Linked DNA regions of Methylicorpusculum oleiharenae. The protein of the gene in region 1 interacts with the protein of each later gene in a pairwise test. Links are inferred from orthologs where the notes say so. Each region holds a gene or a part of one and is shown in the gene's direction. Other genes may lie near its edges. The genes, in order: recO and recR.

What was found.
Region 2: the proteins of recO (region 1) and recR interact in binary tests that used the Escherichia coli proteins (3 or more experiments, as listed by UniProt). The link is inferred for Methylicorpusculum oleiharenae from one-to-one orthologs.

What each region holds. Positions count from the first base shown.
Region 1 is NZ_WUTY02000001.1:311,698-321,084, reverse strand. The notes cover bases 4,400-7,398. They hold recO (DNA repair protein RecO), read left to right. Parts: upstream 4,400-5,540; coding sequence 5,541-6,257; downstream 6,258-7,398. Other genes in these bases: GO003_RS01510 (PP2C family protein-serine/threonine phosphatase), read left to right, coding at 7,019-7,398; pdxJ (pyridoxine 5'-phosphate synthase), read left to right, coding at 6,261-7,016; era (GTPase Era), read left to right, coding at 4,667-5,548; rnc (ribonuclease III), read left to right, coding at 4,400-4,667. Outside these bases: GO003_RS01550 (DegQ family serine endoprotease), read left to right, coding at 1-949; lepA (translation elongation factor 4), read left to right, coding at 953-2,752; lepB (signal peptidase I), read left to right, coding at 2,795-3,571; GO003_RS01535 (DUF4845 domain-containing protein), read left to right, coding at 3,613-3,990; more of rnc, read left to right, coding at 3,987-4,399; more of GO003_RS01510, read left to right, coding at 7,399-7,756; GO003_RS01505 (sigma-54 interaction domain-containing protein), read right to left, coding at 7,787-8,752; GO003_RS01500 (sulfite exporter TauE/SafE family protein), read right to left, coding at 8,769-9,387. UniProt on the Escherichia coli protein: Involved in DNA repair and RecF pathway recombination.
Region 2 is NZ_WUTY02000001.1:2,858,225-2,867,321, forward strand. What follows is about bases 6,389-9,097. They hold recR (recombination mediator RecR), read left to right. Parts: upstream 6,389-7,299; coding sequence 7,300-7,896; downstream 7,897-9,097. Other genes in these bases: dnaX (DNA polymerase III subunit gamma/tau), read left to right, coding at 6,389-6,950; GO003_RS12940 (YbaB/EbfC family nucleoid-associated protein), read left to right, coding at 6,971-7,294; GO003_RS12950 (histidine triad nucleotide-binding protein), read left to right, coding at 7,916-8,254; rsgA (ribosome small subunit-dependent GTPase A), read right to left, coding at 8,435-9,097. In the rest of the region: 23S rRNA pseudouridine(955/2504/2580) synthase RluC, read left to right, coding at 1-923; GO003_RS12905 (HAD-IA family hydrolase), read left to right, coding at 910-1,578; GO003_RS12910 (S49 family peptidase), read left to right, coding at 1,568-2,548; GO003_RS12915 (PepSY domain-containing protein), read left to right, coding at 2,655-2,939; GO003_RS12920 (response regulator transcription factor), read left to right, coding at 2,957-3,628; GO003_RS12925 (ATP-binding protein), read left to right, coding at 3,702-5,045; more of dnaX, read left to right, coding at 5,331-6,388. UniProt on the Escherichia coli protein: May play a role in DNA repair. It seems to be involved in an RecBC-independent recombinational process of DNA repair. It may act with RecF and RecO.

The sequences.
Region 1 (9,387 bases):
TGTCATCGGTTCTCAGGAACAGTTGCAAGTGGGGGAATGGGTCTTGGCGATAGGCTCACCGTTTGGATTTGAGCAATCAGTGACAGCGGGTATCGTAAGCGCTAAAGGCCGGAGTTTGCCGGGGGGGAATTATGTGCCTTTTATTCAAACCGATGTTGCGATAAATCCGGGTAATTCAGGCGGTCCGCTGTTTAACATGGATGGTAAAGTGGTCGGCATAAATTCTCAAATCTATAGTCGTACGGGCGGTTTTATGGGGCTTTCTTTCGCCATTCCAATGGATGTGGTGATGAACGTTGTTGATCAGATTAAAACTAAAGGGAAAGTGTCACGCGGTTGGTTAGGTGTTCAGATTCAAGATGTTACCCGGGAATTGGCCGAGTCATTTGGGATGAAAAGACCTGTTGGTGCATTGGTCGCAAAAATTGTTTCCGGAAGTCCTGCAGAGGATGCGGCGTTGCAAATTGGCGATATCATCACCGAGTTTAACGGTACCCCGATAGAAATGTCTGGAGATTTACCGCCCATAGTTGGCATGACTCCGATTGATCAAAAAGCCAGCTTAACTTTGATCCGTCAAGGTGAGAAAAAAACAATACCGATTAAAGTAGGCTTGCTGCCCGAAGAAGAAAGTGAGCAACCGGTCGAGAAAAAAGAAGTTAAGCCGACTAATCGTCTGGGAATTTCAGTCACTAATTTAACTGATGAGCAAAGAGAGCAATTACAAGTCATTAAAAATGGCGTTCTAGTTGAGATAGTTGCCAGAGGACCTGCATCGCAAGCGGGTATTCAAAGCGGTGATGTGATTTTACGCATCAATAATAATATCGTCCGTGATGTGGCTGATTTTGATAAGATAGTCAGTCAACTTTCTGCCGGGAAATCAATTGCAGTTTTGATCCAGCGTCGCGGAAATCCGGTATTTTTAGCAATTAAACTAGACAAGTAACCAGTGGATTTAAAAAATATAAGAAATTTCTCCATTATTGCGCATATCGATCACGGAAAATCGACCTTAGCAGATAGGTTTATCCAGATTTGTGGAGGACTCACAGATCGGGAAATGGGTAATCAAGTGCTTGATTCCATGGATATTGAGCGCGAACGCGGCATTACCATCAAGGCACAAAGCGTTACTTTGTTTTATACTGCAAAAAATGGTGAAACCTATCAGCTTAATTTTATCGATACGCCCGGCCATGTGGATTTTTCTTACGAAGTGTCGCGGTCTCTCGCTGCGTGCGAGGGCGCTTTGCTGGTTGTTGATGCCGCACAAGGTGTTGAAGCCCAAAGTGTAGCCAACTGCTACACCGCTATAGAGCAAGGCCTTGAAGTGGTTCCTGTGCTTAACAAGATTGACTTGCCTTCTGCCGAGCCGGAGCGAGTCGCTGCCGAAATAGAAGACGTTATCGGCATTCCAGCGGATGCGGCTTTAAAAATTAGCGCAAAAACCGGAATAGGTGTTGAAGATGTTTTGGAACAGATTATTGATCTGGTTCCTTCTCCCAAGGGCAACGAGCAAGGGCCCTTACAAGCGCTGATTATCGATTCATGGTTCGATAGTTATCTTGGCGTAGTTTCCCTAGTAAGAATATTTAACGGTAGTATCCGTAAAAAACAGAAAATTACGATCATGTCTACGGGCAAGTCGTTTCTGGTTGAGAAAGTGGGCGTATTTACGCCAAAGCGTCAAGAGCGGGACGAGCTTAAAACCGGTGAAGTCGGTTTTATGGTAGCCGCTATAAAGGATATTTACGGTGCTCCGGTGGGTGACACGATTACCTGGACTGATAATCCTGCAGATGAACCTGTTGCCGGATTCCAAAAAGTTCAGCCACGCGTTTTTGCGGGCCTTTATCCGGTCAGCTCCGATGATTATGAGGATTTGCGTGAAGCGCTGAACAAGCTCAGGCTTAATGATGCGGCATTGCAGTTTGAGCCTGAAACGTCTCAAGCGTTGGGCTTTGGTTTTCGTTGCGGTTTTCTTGGCATGTTGCACATGGAAATCATCCAGGAGCGGTTGGAGCGGGAATATGATGTGGACCTTATTACCACGTCACCCACCGTAATTTACGAAGTGACAACTCATAACGATGAAGTTTTGATGGTGGATAATCCGGCAAAACTTCCCGATACCGGTACTGTCCGGACCATCAAAGAGCCGATCATTCGCGCAAATATCTTGGTTCCCCAGGATTATTTAGGCGCAGTCATCTCTCTGTGCATTGAAAAGAGAGGATCGCAAAAAGATATGCAGTATGTGGGGCGTCAGGTTTCCTTGCATTATGAGCTGCCATTAAGCGAAGTGGTACTGGACTTTTTCGATCGATTAAAGTCGGCAAGTCGTGGTTTTGCGTCGTTTGATTATGAGTTTCTCCGGTTTCAGGAAGCCGATTTGGTCAAGTTGGATATATTGATAAACGGTGACAAGGTTGATGCCTTGTCCATCATAGTGCATCGGGAAATGAGTCATATCAAGGGCCGCGATCTGGTCGAAAAAATGAAAGACCTGATACCTCGCCAAATGTTTGAAGTAGCCATTCAAGCCGCAATTGGTTCTAAGGTTATTGCCCGATCCACAGTAAAAGCGTTGAGAAAAAATGTCACAGCCAAATGTTATGGCGGTGATATCACGCGCAAAAAGAAACTACTCGAAAAACAAAAGGCCGGCAAAAAAAGGATGAAGCAAGTCGGTAATATTGAGATACCTCAAGAAGCCTTTTTAGCGGTTCTTCAGGTTAATAAAGAGTAATTTCCGCCTAACCATTTTCTTTACATCACCTATCAATTAAACATGGATTTTGATTTCTCTTTTTTTTTGCTGATGGCAACGGTTGTAACAGGTGTTATCTGGGGCGGTTATCTTTTACTGCTCAAATACACACATAAAGAGCCGACTCCTGAAAACGAACCTCTGATTGTCGAATATGCACGATCTTTTTTTCCTATCGTATTGATCGTTTTGGTGTTGCGTTCATTTTTAGTGGAGCCTTTTAGAATTCCATCAGGTTCCATGATGCCGACCTTGTTAATTGGCGACTTTATTTTGGTGAACAAGTTTACGTACGGTGTTCGTTTGCCTGTCATCAATACCAAAGTCATTGACATGAATCAGCCTGAAAGAGGAGATGTTGTTGTCTTCAGGTACCCAAAAGAGCCGACTGTCGATTACATCAAACGGATCATCGGTTTGCCGGGTGATAAAATCGCTTATTACAATAAAAATCTTTATGTCAACGGCTCGCCGGTTCAGCGAGTTTCCTTGGGTATGTACCACGGCGTCGGTCAAGGCCAGTCAATGACCGGTGCTGAACATTTCCAGGAAGATCTTCAAGGGGTTGAGCACAGTATTCTGATACATAATGGCGCGCCTTCGGTGGAAGGTGTTTATGTCGTGCCGAACGGGCACTTCTTCGTCATGGGTGACAATCGCGATAACAGTAACGATAGCCGTTATTGGGGCACGGTTCCCGAGGACAATCTGGTTGGCAAGGCCTTTTTTATATGGATGAGTTGGGATTGGCAGAATAAAGGGATTGGCTTTGACCGAATTGGCACCTTGCTTAAGTAAACTACACTTAATGAGTTCGAATCTGACTCAGGAGTTTTCTAATGAGCTTGTCATCTAATCGCGAAAGCGGTCTGACCTTAATAACCTTGACACTGTTGCTGGGTTTTATTGCCTTTATTACGTTGCTGGTTTTAAAAATCGCGCCAATATATATCGACCACAGCAAAGTGAAAAGTGCTTTGACAGGGGTAGAGCAGATGGAAAATATTGAGACGGTGACCCGGGAAGAGGTATGGAGTTCTCTGGAAAAGCGCTTCAACATGAATTACGTCACGGATATCACTAAAGACAATGTCAAGGTAACGCGCCGTGGCGGCTATTTGAAAGTTGAAATCGAATATGAAGTCGTTAAGCCCATCGTCGGCAATTTGAGTGTGCTGGTAAATTTTTATGAAATTATTGAGGTAGGGCAGGAGTGATAAAAAACCCGGAAGTGCTTTGTAAGAAACTGGGCCTTAAATTTAATGACCCCCAGTTATTTGTCATGGCGCTGACGCATCGAAGTGTAGGTGCGAGAAATAATGAACGATTAGAGTTTTTGGGTGACGCCATTTTAGGTTTTGTCATTGCCGAAAAGCTGCATGAGATTTTTCCCGAGGCCAGTGAAGGCGTGCTAAGCAGGCTCAGGGCCAGCCTTGTGAATCAGTGTTCTTTGGCCGATGTGGCTAGGAAACATAATATTGGTGATTATCTTATTTTAGGTACTGGTGAATTAAAAAGCGGAGGGTTCAGGCGCGATTCCATTTTGTCTGATGCTTTTGAAGCAATTATCGGTTCTCTTTTTAAAGATCAGGGCATTGAAGTCTGCAAACAATGGATTCTGACCATGTTTGACGAAAAATTTACTTGTCTATCGCTGGAAAACTGGCAAAAAGATCCTAAAACTCAGCTACAGGAACTGATGCAGTCTAAAAAACTCAGTCTGCCCGAATATACGCTTTTATCCATGTCAGGTTTGCCTCATGAGCAAACGTTTAAAGTCAAATGCGCTATCGAATTGACTGATAAATTCTCAGTTGGAAAAGGCGTTTCAAGAAAGAGAGCCGAACAGGATGCCGCAGAGCAAATGTTGATCTTGCTAAAGAGAGATAATTAATGAATTGTGGCTATGTTGCTTTAGTGGGTCGCCCCAACGTTGGAAAATCTACATTGATGAATCATCTGCTGGGGCAGAAGATCAGCATTACCTCAAGAAAACCGCAAACAACCCGTCATCGGATTCTGGGAATCAATACCACCGATGAAGGTCAGGCTATCTATATGGATACGCCAGGTATGCATAATAACGAGAAAAAAGCGCTTAACCGTTATCTGAACAGAACAGCAGAATCCACATTGGCGGGCGTTGATGTCGTGGTCTGGTTGATCGATGGTTTGGCGTGGCAGGAATACGATGACGTTATTTTTGCCAAATTAAAACAAGCCGGTTTGCCTGCAATTCTCGCTGTCAATAAAGTGGATAAGGTTAAGGACAAAGACACGATGCTGGCTTTTTTTGCAGAAGCCCAGGCGCGTTTTCCATTTGAGCATATCGTTCCTATATCGGCACTTAAAAACACTAATTTACAGATGCTGGAATCCCTTATCATGAAATTATTGCCGGAGAGAGAATTGATCTATCCGGCAGACCAGATTACCGACAGACCGGAGCGGTTTTTATGCGCTGAAATTGTCAGGGAAAAATTGACTCGACGTTTGGGCGACGAATTGCCTTATGCGCTCACAGTTGAGATCGAGCGCTACGAAGAGCATCCCACCCTGTCAAAAATATACGCCATTATCTGGGTTGAACGGAACTCTCAAAAATCGATTGTCATCGGCAAGCAAGGTGAAATGCTTAAAAACATAGGCACCGATGCGCGTCATGACATTGAGCGCCTGATCGGGCAAAAAGTGTATCTGCAACTTTGGGTCAAGGTTAAACACGGCTGGTCTGATAATGAGCGTGCATTACAGAGCTTAGGATTTAATGAGTGAAAGGCTTGTCACTCTGCAGCCAGGCTTTTTAATACGGCATTGGCCCTATGGGGAAACGAGTTTACTTACGGACGTTTTAACGCGTGATTTTGGCCGGATTTCAATACTGGCCAGAGGCTTGAGAAAGCCAAAATCGAAAATGGCCGGTATTTTGAGGCCATTTTTTCCTTTACTGCTTTCCTACGGTGCCGGGCGCGGTGAATTACATTATTTGTCCCATGCCGAACCTCAGTTCCCTGCTTTTGACAGTTCTCTTCACGGTAAAGCGCTTTTTTGCGGATTTTATATCAACGAACTCATAACGCATTTTCTTCATCAATCCGATCCCCATCCTGAAGTATTTGAGCTTTATCAGCAGACTCTTTTGGCTCTGCAAAATGGCGATGAAGTAGAAAGTTGTCTGCGTTGTTTTGAGGTTAATTTGCTGGAGTTGGTGGGCTATGGTTTGGACATTCGCTATGACAGCCAAACCCATCAATTGGTAGAGGCCGATAGAAAATACCATTTTAGTGTTGAGCGGGGGCCGACGGAAGCGGTTAACGGGGAAATCAATGGAGCCACTTTGCACGCTTTGCATTCTCGTCAGTTCAAAGATAAAGAATCGTTAATGCAAGCCAAAAAAATCATGAGAATGGTGATCGACTTTCATTTGCAAGGCAAGTTGCTTAAAAGTCGCGAGACCATTGCTAAAATCATTAAACAGTTGTGAAGAATGAAAATTACAAATATTTTGCTGGGCGTTAATATCGATCATGTGGCAACTTTAAGACAGGCGAGGGGAACAAAATACCCGGAACCTGTTCAGGCCGCTTTAATAGCAGAGCAGGCCGGTGCGGATGGTATTACCGCGCATCTTCGTGAAGATCGCCGGCATATACAGGACAGGGATATTTATTTGTTGAGTGAGATGCTGCACACCCGCTTGAATTTTGAAATGGCAGTCACTGATGAAATGGTGGCGTTAGCAATAGATGTTGCACCGGCCGCTTGTTGTTTGGTTCCGGAAAAGCGAGAGGAATTAACAACGGAAGGCGGCCTGGATGTGGTCGCCAGTCAACAAAGTATGGCAAAAGTGTGTGATGTGCTGGGTGAGGCGGGCATTGAGGTATCGTTGTTTATAGATCCTGAGCTAAGGCAGATAGACGCTGCGGTTAAAGCGGGCGCTCCTGTTGTTGAATTTCATACCGGCCGTTACGCAGATGCCCGCAATTCAGCACAACTGGCTGTAGAATTGGCAAGGATACAACAAGCGGCGGCCTATGCCCATTCGGTGGGTCTTCAGGTGAATGCCGGTCATGGCTTGAATTTCGCAAATGTGGAAGCTATCTGTCGAATACCTGAAATCGTTGAATTGAACATTGGTCATGCGCTGATTGCACAGGCCTTATTTTCCGGTTTAGCCAAGTCAGTGTCTGATATGAAACAGTTGATGAGACAGGCTCGTTTGGAAAGCATTTGTGCGAAATAGATATGAAACTTGTTTGTTATCAATTAACTTCTGCCGGTGATAGAGAGACTAATCAAGATGCAATGGCGCATCAGATTAACGAAGACTATGGTCTTTTTATAGTGGCAGACGGCTTGGGAGGTTATCAATCAGGCGAAAAAGCGGCTCAATTTTTTTGTCAGGCTATGATGCAATTGGCCGAGCGATACACCGATACCATCCGTTCGTTTCCATTGGATGTGTTATCGGCTTGGGTAGAAGATGCTATCGATGAAATGAAGCGTTTATTCGGTAATGATCCTACTGCAGATGAAGCGCACACGACCTGCGCCATATTATTTGTCAATGACCGGTTTGTTTTGACCGCTCATTGTGGTGACAGCCGGGTTTACCGTATGAGTCCGCGCAAGGTCATTTGGCGCACCCGGGATCATTCGGTTTTACAGAAATTGCTGGATCAGGGCGAGATTACAGAAGAAGAGATGGGCTTGCATCCTGAGCAGAATCAACTCACGCGAAGTATCAATATTGCGAAAAGTCATCCGGTTGAAGTCAATCTTTACCCGTCGATGGAGCCGGGTGAAACCTTTGTGTTATGTACCGATGGCTTTTGGGAACACGTCAAACTACTGGAATGGCTGCAATTGGCAGAGCCTGCCGGCGGACGTGTGGAATTGGGCAAGATGGCGCGTTTGTCGGTGCTGAGAGCGAAAGGAAAGAGTGATAATGTGACCGTCCAATGGGTCAGGTATTTAGCGTAAGACCTTCCGTGGTCCTGGTTGGCCTGATGATTAATGTGTAGCCAGTCCGTGTTTTTGAATACGATAAAGCAGCGTGTCCCGGGAAATACCCAATAGTCGGGCTGATTTGCTGCGATTGCCATTGGTTCTGGATAAGGCCTGATGGATTAAATCGAGTTCCAGGGCTTCCAGTTTGATTCCGGTTGCAGGCAACGTGAAGTCAGTATTAGACGGCTCACTTAAAGTGGGTGTGCTGGGCTTGAATTCATGCGGTAAATTTTCCGGTTCAATCGTTCTTCCTGCCAGTAAAATACTGAGGCGTTCGCATAAATTACGTAGTTCTCGAATGTTTCCCGGCCATGAATAGCTTTTCAGAGTTTTTAATGCCTGTTTGCTAAATTTAGGCGCTGTAATGCCGTGAGTTTCTGAAAAGTGATTAAGGAAGTGCCGTATCAGTTTTTCAATGTCATCGGTGCGTTGAGACAGAGGGGGGATGTCAAGTGGGACAACATTCAGGCGGAAATACAAATCGCGTCTGAAATCGCCTCTTTCAATCTGCTGCAGCAAGTCATTGTTGGTAGCGGCAATGATTCTTACGTCAACAAAATAAGGTTTGGTATCGCCGACCGCCAGACATTCGCCAGTTTCCAGAAAACGCAGTAATTTGGCTTGTATGGTCAAAGGCAGGGAATTGATTTCGTCCAGAAATAAAGTGCCCCCGTCAGCTGCCTGGAATATACCCAGCTTGTTGCCGGTTGCGCCGGTGAAGGCTCCTTTTCTATGACCGAATAATTCGGATTCGACCAAGCTTTCAGGGAGGGCGCCGCAATTGATGGTGATAAAAGGTTTATTGGCCCGGTTGCTTTCTTTTTGAATCGCTTTGGCAAGAACTTCTTTACCGGTTCCTGTTTCTCCTTTGAGAAGTATAGTGACATCGGTAGCGGAAACCATCTTGGCGCTACGAATTAAAGATTCGAGTGCAGGAGACTGACCAATAATAGAATTAAAATGATCCACTGGAACCTCGACTTAATTAAATGTGTTGTAAACGCATGGGGTTTAGCCACGGAAGGGCTGCAAACAAGGCCAAAATGATCATAAAAAGGCCTACGGCCTGTTTAAAATACCGCATCCTCGATAACCTTGTCAGTATGCCGGTCATTATACCGACACCGATGACGGCAGGTAAAGTCCCTATTCCAAATGAGAGCATGGTCAATGCGCTTCGGGTGATGTCACCCGTAGTGGCTGCTAGAGCCAATGCGGCATAAATTAATCCGCACGGAAGCCAGCCCCATACCATTCCGAACAGGAAAGCCTGCAGTCGGGTTTTTACAGGAATCAGTTTTCGTCCGTAGGGTTCTATCAATTTCCAGAAGCGTGAACCTGCTTTTTCAATATAGGCAAAGCGGGGAAACCAGCCCGCAATGTAAAAGCCTGCACCGATCATGATGACTGCGGACAGCATCTGAAACAGGCGGTAAGCAATGGCTTCACCAAAAGGCAGCATCAGTAAAAATTGAACGGCCCCCGCCAATCCACCCGCTATCGTATAGCTGAAAATCCGGCCCAGGTTATAGTTTAAAACATAGGGAAGAAGCCGTGTTTTGTTGTTGCGAATTTCCGGTTTCAGGCTGAGTGTCAATGTGCCG
Region 2 (9,097 bases), 2.6 Mb from region 1 along the record:
CGGTACAGATGGTTGAAATCACAGATGAAACCAGTGATCAACGATTGGATAATTTTTTGATTACCAAGCTCAAAGGTGTTCCAAAAAGCCACATTTATCGTATCGTGCGAAAAGGCGAGGTACGGGTTAACAAGGGCAGAGTCGATGTCAAATACCGGTTGCAGCCGGGCGATATGGTCAGAATTCCACCGGTACGGGTCAATGTGGTTGACGACATTGTTTTTGTGCCCAAAAGCCTTAAACAAAGCCTCGAGCAGGATATTCTGTTTGAAGACGATGTTTTGATGGTGCTCAATAAACCGGCCGGTTATGCCGTTCATGGCGGCAGCGGCTTAAGTACGGCAGTTATAGAAAGCTTGCGCCAATTAAGACCCGATGCGCATTTTCTTGAATTGGTTCATCGTCTGGATCGGGACACTTCGGGTTGTTTGATCATTGCCAAAAAACGCAGTGCGCTGCGGACGCTGCATGAACTTTTCCGTGGCGATGGCATCAGAAAGACCTATTTAGCCTTGTTGGGTGGCGTATGGGAGAGGAAATCCATAGCCGTCACTGCGCCCTTATTAAAGCAGACAGGCCAGAGCGGTGAGCGCATGGTCATCGTGAGTCAGGAAGGAAAAAGTTCGGCAACATTTTTCAAAAGTATTAAATCATTGTCTGATGCGACATGGGTAGAAGCCAGTCCGCAAACCGGAAGAACTCATCAAATCAGAGTTCATGCTGCCTGGTTGGGGCATCCCATCCTTGGCGATGATCGATACGGCGATTTTGAAGTCAATCGGAGTTTTAAAAAAAGAGGAATCAAACGCCTTTTTCTTCATGCTTTCAAGCTTGAGTTCACGCATCCTGTTAGTGGTAAACCGTTAATTATTACTGCACCGGTACCTGTAGATATGCAGGTTTGGTTTGATGATAAAAAGTAAGTTTGAGTTATTGATATTTGATTGGGATGGAACCCTGATGGACTCCATAGACTGGATTGTCTATTGTTTACAAAACGCAGCAGTTGACTGCGGTTATAAGGCGCCGGATGAATGCGCGGCAAAAGATATTATCGGACTTAGCATCCATCAGGCTATGTCAGTCCTTTTTCCGGAACTTGATCAATTAGAAAAGCAACGTTTAATCAGCCGGTATTCAGAGCTTTATTTTTCGCGTCAACTGGGGGTTGAGGACTTGTTTCCAGGCGTAGTTGATCTTTTGGAGGCGCTTAAGCAAAGCGGTTTTCTCTTGGCGGTTGCGACCGGAAAATCACGCAAAGGTCTTCAGCATGCTTTTGAGCAAACCGGGATCGCCGGCTATTTTGTTGCGAGTCGCTGTGCCGATGAGACGGCTTCAAAGCCTGATCCGTTAATGCTCAAACAGATTATGTCGGAAACCGGCGTGCAAAAAGAAGCCACCGTTATGATCGGTGATTCCATTCATGATCTGGAAATGGCTTTAAATGCCGGAATATCTTCAATCGCGGTCACCTGCGGCGCTCATGCTGAACCGCAGTTACTGCAACATCGCCCCATCGAATTTCTGCAAAATACATCTGATTTAATAACATTTCTGAGGTTAAATAATGGAAAGTAATAATGACATGACGCAAGGCTCTGAGGGTCAAAAACAACAGGGTTGGGAGCGCGAAGTCATTGAAAAACTGGCGCTGGCAGCTGTGACGGAGCAAAGAAAGGCGCGTCACTGGAGCATTTTTTTTAAATTGTTGCTGTTTTTTTACCTGGTAGCTGTTTTTGTTGTAGCAATGTATCCCTCCATCAAAAAAGATATGGATGTGACAGGAGGTGAAGGTCACACGGCAGTCATCGATGTGGTCGGGGTTATAGCGGAGGACAAGCCCGCCAGCTTTGAAAATATCTCACAAGGTTTGCGTGATGCTGCGAAAGATAAAAACACCAAGGGCATTATCCTGCATATTAATTCACCCGGTGGCAGCCCTGTACAGTCTGACTATATTTTTCACGAAATCAGACTGGTTAAGCAGGAATTCCCCAATCTCCCTATTATTTCGGTAGTGAGCGATATTTGTGCTTCCGGCGGCTATTATGTGGCGTCCGCAACTGACAAAATTTATGTTAATGAGGCCAGTCTTATCGGTTCGATAGGCGTAGTCATTAACGGATTCGGCTTTGTTGAAACGCTTGAAAAAATGGGCGTAGAGAGACGGACGCTGACTGCCGGAGATCATAAAGCGATGCTGGATCCTTTTTTGCCGGTGAATGAGCTTGAAACCAGGCATATGCAAACATTGCTCAATCAGGTGCACAAACAATTCATTGATGCGGTAAAAAAAGGCCGTGGTGATCGCCTCAAAGAAACGTCCGATATGTTTTCAGGATTGGTGTGGACCGGTAAGGAAGGTGTTTCCCTGGGATTGGCCGATGATTTTGGCAGTGACAAATTCGTTGCGAAAAACGTCATTGGCGCTGAAAAGCTGGTTAATTTTACGCCCAGTGAACGCATAATGGATAGATTGTTTGGCAAGCTGGGAGCTTCTTTTGGTCATGCCGTCAGTGCTGCTTTTACGCGCTGGGATATGGGTTAAAAAGTTGGATTCAGTGACTATTCAGTCATTTAGACATATAGTTTAAGCCATGCAAATTGCAGAAACCAAAGGGTAATGCATCACATGATTATGTTCCGGATTTTCAATGGCAAATTTAATTAAAGTAATTTTGGTCGCCTTCATGTTCCTTGCTTCTGTTTTGTCTGGCAGCGAGATAGCCTTGGCTTCTGTCTCTCTTGATGAGGCGACAAGACAGGTGCTTTCCGATCCTCAAAATAAAGTACTGGGTGCCAAAACGGAGATCATTAACGAAAGAGAGGTTCACATTATCAAAGTGCTGACAGCGGACGGCCGTATTCAGCATTTTATAGTAGATGCCGAGACGGGCGATTTGTTGGAAGACTTTTTGCCCGATGAAGATAAAGAATGACATAAAGGGAGCGTACTATGCGAATTTTGGTGGTTGAAGATGAGCCGTTGATTGGTGATCAAATCCGGCAGTTTTTGGGCAGGAAAGGCTTTGCAGTAGATTTGGCCGCGACGGGGGCTGACGGGTTCTATTTGGGTAGCGAATATCCGATCGATGCAGCGATCATCGATATAGGATTGCCTGATATTTCGGGCGTTGAATTGATCAAAAAATTACGCAAGGAAAATGTCGAATTTCCTATTTTAATTCTGACTGCCAGAAGCCGTTGGCAGGAAAAAGTTGAAGGCCTGGAATCGGGTGCGGATGACTATTTGGTCAAGCCGTTTCATTACGAGGAATTGCTGGCTAGGCTCAATGCTTTAATCCGCCGGTCTGGTGGCAAATCGCATCCGGTATTGACCCATGCCAATATTGAGTTGAATACCGTATCGCAGGAAGTGACTGTTGCCGGTGAAAAAATGGATTTAACTGCTTTTGAATATAAAGTTCTGGAATACCTGCTGTTTAGAAAAGGTGAAGTCGTTTCAAAGTCAGTGTTAACCGAACATATTTACGATGAAGACTTTGATAGAGACAGCAACGTCATTGAAGTATTTATCGGGCGGTTGAGAAAAAAACTGGATCCAGACGGCGTCGTCAAACCCATTGAAACGTTGCGGGGACGCGGCTACCGCATTCCCGCAAATTAAGCTGCTGCAGAAGCTTATTAAAGTCAATGACTTAATGAAATTTTGTTAAGCTGAATCCTATGATTGAAGTAAAGTGAAGCGTAAATCTCTCAGTCTCAGGCTGCTTTTTTCCACCGGTTTTGTTCTCGCTTCTTTTTTCGCTATCGTTTCTGTGGTTTTGGAGCGTGGTTATAAGGAAAGCGCGGAGCAAGCGCTACGTGAAAATTTAAAAGTTCAGGTTTATTCGCTGTTATCGGCTGCCGAATTGACGCGCAACGGCCAAATTAAACTACCAAAAGCCTTGAGGGAGCCCCGTTTTTCTGATCCTGGCTCAGGTCTTTATGCCTCGGTTCAGCCCGCAAAAGGTAAAACAGAATGGCATTCGCCATCGGCGGTTGGCTTGACTTTATCGCCTCCTCCCCAAATAGCGCCGGGAAAGTTTGCCTTCCTGCTGGATGACATGGGGCGTTATGTTTTGCATTACAGTGTTATTTGGGAAGATAAGCGAAGAAAAGGGCGTGAATTTATTTTTAGTGTCGCTGAGGACAGTCAATTTGTCAGTCACCAGGTTGCAAGTTTCAAAAGAGTTCTGCAGTCCTGGTTGATGGGGATCGGTTCGGTGCTCATTATTATTCAATTAGTGGTTTTACGCTGGAGTTTAAAGCCACTCAGAGTCATCGTCAAAGATCTGGAAGCGATAGAGCGGGGCGATAAAACCCGGCTTGATGGTGTTTATTCAACCGAACTGGAAGGCCTGGCGGGTAACCTGAATGCGTTAGTAAGCAGTGAGCGAGCTCACCTTGAGCGCTATCGAAATACACTGGCCGATTTGGCGCATAGTTTGAAAACACCGTTAGCGATACTAAGAGGCTGCATTGAAACGCCTGAGTTGAATAAAAAAACCGCGTTGGATCAAATATCAAGGATGAATGAGATCGTCGAGTATCAGTTGCAGAAAGCTGCAGCGAAAGGTGAGAAAAAAACCACAGGTACAGTCGATGCTTCAATAGTCCTGGATAAAATTATCGGATCCATGCGCAAGGTTCATAGTGGGAAAAAAATTAACTTTGAAACTCGAAAGCCTGAAAGCTATAAATTATATTGTGAGGAAGGAGACCTTTACGAAATTGCCGGCAATCTGATCGACAATGCCAGTAAATGGTGCGATAAAAAAGTCAAAGTCAGCCTGCAATATAAGAACCAGATTAAGAAAAACAAGTATAAATTTCTACTTCAAATTGAAGATGATGGTCCTGGCATACCCTCGGGTCAATTGGAAGAGATTCTTAAACGAGGGGTCAGGGCGGATCAAAACATCCATGGACATGGAATTGGCATGGCTGTTGTCAATGAATTAGTTGGCCTGATGGGGGGTGAGCTTTTAGGTGATAAAAGCCCTTCACTGGGTGGTATGCGGTGGCAGGTTTATTTGCCCTGAATCGTTTTTTGTCGTTTATCCTTTGGTTTTCGGCTTATTCCAGGCAGTCTGCTGCTATTCCTGGTGTTAAGTAAAATTAAGGTTGAATTTTCAAATCGATTCCATCATAATGCGCGCTCTTTAGTCGCTTAGGCGGCTCTATTATGGAAACCGTGTCGGTCCTCTCGCAACGATACGCTGTAAACCCCGCCAGGTCCGGAAGGGAGCAACGGTAGCAGCAGATTCGTGTGCCGGGATGTGGCTGGCACGGTTCCCTCCCAAATACATATCCTTTAAGAGTCTTTAATGACTTACCAGGTTCTTGCCAGAAAATGGCGTCCTCGCAATTTCTCAGAAATCGTTGGACAAGAGCACGTTGTTAATTCTCTGATTAACGCACTCAAACATAACCGACTACACCACGCATATTTGTTTACCGGCACTCGCGGTGTTGGCAAAACGACTATCGCCAGAATTCTTGCCAAAGCAATTAACTGCGAAGCGCGAAAAGATCATAATCCGTGCGGTCAATGTAATGTCTGTATTGAAGTTGATCAAGGCCGATATCCGGATTTGATTGAAGTGGATGCCGCATCCAGAACCAAAGTCGATGATACGCGCGATCTTTTGGAAAATACCCAATATGCCCCAAGCAGCGGGCGATATAAAGTTTACCTGATTGATGAAGTGCATATGCTTTCCGGGCACAGCTTTAATGCGTTGTTAAAAACTTTGGAAGAGCCGCCCGAGCATGTCAAGTTTCTATTGGCAACAACTGACCCCCACAAAATCCCAGTCACAGTTTTGTCGCGCTGCCTGCAATTCAATCTGAAGAGTATGTTGCCGGATCAGGTCTTTTTGCAAATGGAGGCTATCTTGCAAAAGGAATCTATAGAGGCCGAATCTCCCGCTCTGAGAATGCTGGCAAGAGCAGCGGACGGAAGTATGCGTGATGGCTTGAGCTTGCTTGATCAGGCCATTGTTTTTGGTAATGGTCGTGTCAATCTGGATGACGTCACCGCCATGCTCGGAACCATTGCACAGCAGCCGGTTGATAACCTGATTCATGCGCTTGTAGAAAGAGACGCTTTACAACTTTTTCAGGTCATTGATGAGCTGTCTGATTTGACGCCTGATTTCGGCGACGTTCTGCAGCGAATTTTACTTGTTTTACACAAGATTGCGTTGTATCAGGTCGCTCCCTCTGCAGTGAAAAACGATTTTGATTTGGATTCCGTGGTGATGCTGGCTGAAAAAATCAGTCCTGAGGACGTCCAGCTTTATTATCAAATTGTGTTGATTGGTCAGCGGGATCTTCCTCTGGCTCCTGATCCTCGTAGCGGATTTGAAATGGTCATGCTGCGGTTGTTGACGTTTCAACCTGCTGTTACAGAAATGCCTGTCCGTTCTTCTCAAGTGGCCTCAGTAAAGGATACCCGTCAGCCTAAGCCGCAAGAAACGGTCCGTTCCGTTTCCGCACCCTCAGTGCAAGAAACATTGAAAGTGCCTGAGCCGGTGAGTCAGGAGAAACCGGTTACCAGTGATTTTATTGAATGGTCTGATCTCGTCGTTGCGATTAAAATCAGAGGAATGACACGGGAATTCGCTAATAATTGTGTCTTGAGAAATATTAGTGATACAGTTTGTACGCTTGAATTGGATACCGGGCACAAGCATTTACTCAGCCCTAAAATTGAGGATAATTTGCAAAAGGCTTTGCAGGATTATTTTGCCAAGCCTATCCGGTTAGTTATCCAGACCGGTGAAGTTGAGTCCGTCACTCCGGCAATGAAGCATCGCAAAGAACGTGAAGAATTGCAGCAAAATGCTGTGGATTCTATTAATAACGACGAGGCTGTTGCAGCATTAAAAGATCGATTTGATGCGCGGGTTGTCCCCGGTACTATCGAGCCTACAGGTCAATAAATTTAAGGAGTAACCCTACTATGAAAAATGCACTGGGCAATTTAATGCAGCAAGCCCAAAAAATGCAGGAAGATTTAAAAAATGCGCAAGATGAATTAGCACTGATGCAAGTGCTGGGAGAGTCTGGCGGTGGTCTGGTCAAAATAGTGATGACTGGCAAAAGGGAAGTGCGTAAAGTGACTATAGACGATTCTCTGGTCGGTGATGACAAAGATATGCTGGAAGATCTGGTTGCTGCCGCAATCAATGATGCGGTTCATAAAGTGGCCAAAATGAAGCAGGAAAAAATGGCGCAATTCACTGCAGGATTTCCTCTGCCGCCCGGATTTCAGATGCCTTTTTAATGGTGATGGATAAGAAAGGCCTGCTAGGACAATTAATTCAGGATTTGTGCTATCTGCCGGGAGTAGGGCCCAAATCGGCTCAAAGAATGGCATTCTATTTGTTGCAGCGTAACAGAGACGGGGCAAAAAGATTGGCGGAGACTTTGCTTGAGTCTCTCAATAAAGTGACCCGTTGTAAAAGATGCAGAAATTTGACTGATCAAATGATCTGTTCCATCTGTTCCAATCAAGGACGGGATCATTCTGTTGTCTGTATCGTTGAAACGCCCGCTGATGTGTGGGCAGTGGATCAGGCTGCGGTATTCGGTGGTGTGTTTTTTGTGCTTCATGGGCACTTGTCGCCGCTGGATGGCATTGGTCCGGATGAGCTTGGTTTGGATCTGCTTGAGCAAAGGCTGGAAAATAAAGAAATCAAAGAAATTATTTTGGCAACCAACTCTACCGTAGAAGGCGAGGCGACGGCGCAATTGATTTCAGAAATCGCAAAAAAATGCGATGTTCAGGCCAGCAGGATAGCCCATGGTGTTCCGATGGGGGGGGAACTTGAATACATCGATAGCAGTACTTTGACCCACGCATTTAAAGGGCGTAAGCCGATATAAAAAATAGAGGGGGGTAACAATGACAGATTGTATCTTTTGTAAAATGGTTTCTGGTGAAATGAAGCCTGATATTGTCTATGAAAACGAGCAGTTATTAGCCTTCAGAGACATCAATCCACAAGCGCCTGTTCATATTTTGATCATTCCAAAGGCGCATATCAGCACGTTAAACGATCTTAAGGATACGTCTCTTGCCGGGCGTTTGCTGCAGGCAGTGATTAAGGTTGCAGCGCAGGAAGGGTTAGCTGATGATGGCTATCGAACAGTAATCAACTGTAACGAGCAGGGGGGGCAGGATGTTTACCATTTGCATTTACATGTGCTGGGACGGCGTCAGATGCGCTGGCCTCCCGGCTAATAAGGCTGCTTTTTAACCGGATGTTGCCGATCCTTTCTGCAAAGGGACGACTTTTGTTTTGCCGCATAGTGCAATTCGTGACCCAAATGATTGCTATAAATCAGTCGTCGGTGGCCTCGTTTTTTTGACAAAACCTATTTCCATTCAAGTAAACACTTCGATAAAGCGTATCTTTTTTTATCAGGCCAGCGTCATTTTTTCTCTAAGCTTTAAAAAACGCTGGTAGCGACTTGCAGAAATATCGCCTTTTTCTATGGCCACTCGGATCGCGCAGCCTTTATCTTTATCGTGTCTGCAGTCGTTAAATTGACATTGATCAATGAATGGCTGAAAGTCTCTGAATCCATAAGCCAGATGTCTTTCGGTCAATCCTGCAAGTCCGAAAATGGCTACACCCGGACTATCGATCAGGTCGCCGCCGCCCGGTAGGTGATAAAGCGTGGCTGCCGTTGTAGTGTGGCGCCCGTGTCGGGTGGTTTCTGACAGTGTTTTGGTTTTTAAATCCAGGTCGGGAATCAGTGTTTTGGTTAAAGACGATTTGCCGACCCCCGATTGTCCGGCCAGAATGCTGGTTTGGTCTTTAAGTGCTGAATTAAGAGCATCCAGGCCCCGGTGGTCATAGGTGCTGACAGTATAAAAAGGGTAACCGAGCCGGTTGTAAATATCGAGCTCAGCTAACAAGGATTCGGGCAGGGCAAGGTCAATTTTATTCAAGATGATAGCCGCGTCTATGCCTCTATTTTCGCACACGGCAAGATATTGATCGATCAATAGAAAATCGCAAAAAGGTTCAACGGCCACGACAACAAAAACTCTGTCGATATTCGCCGCAACCGGACGGAT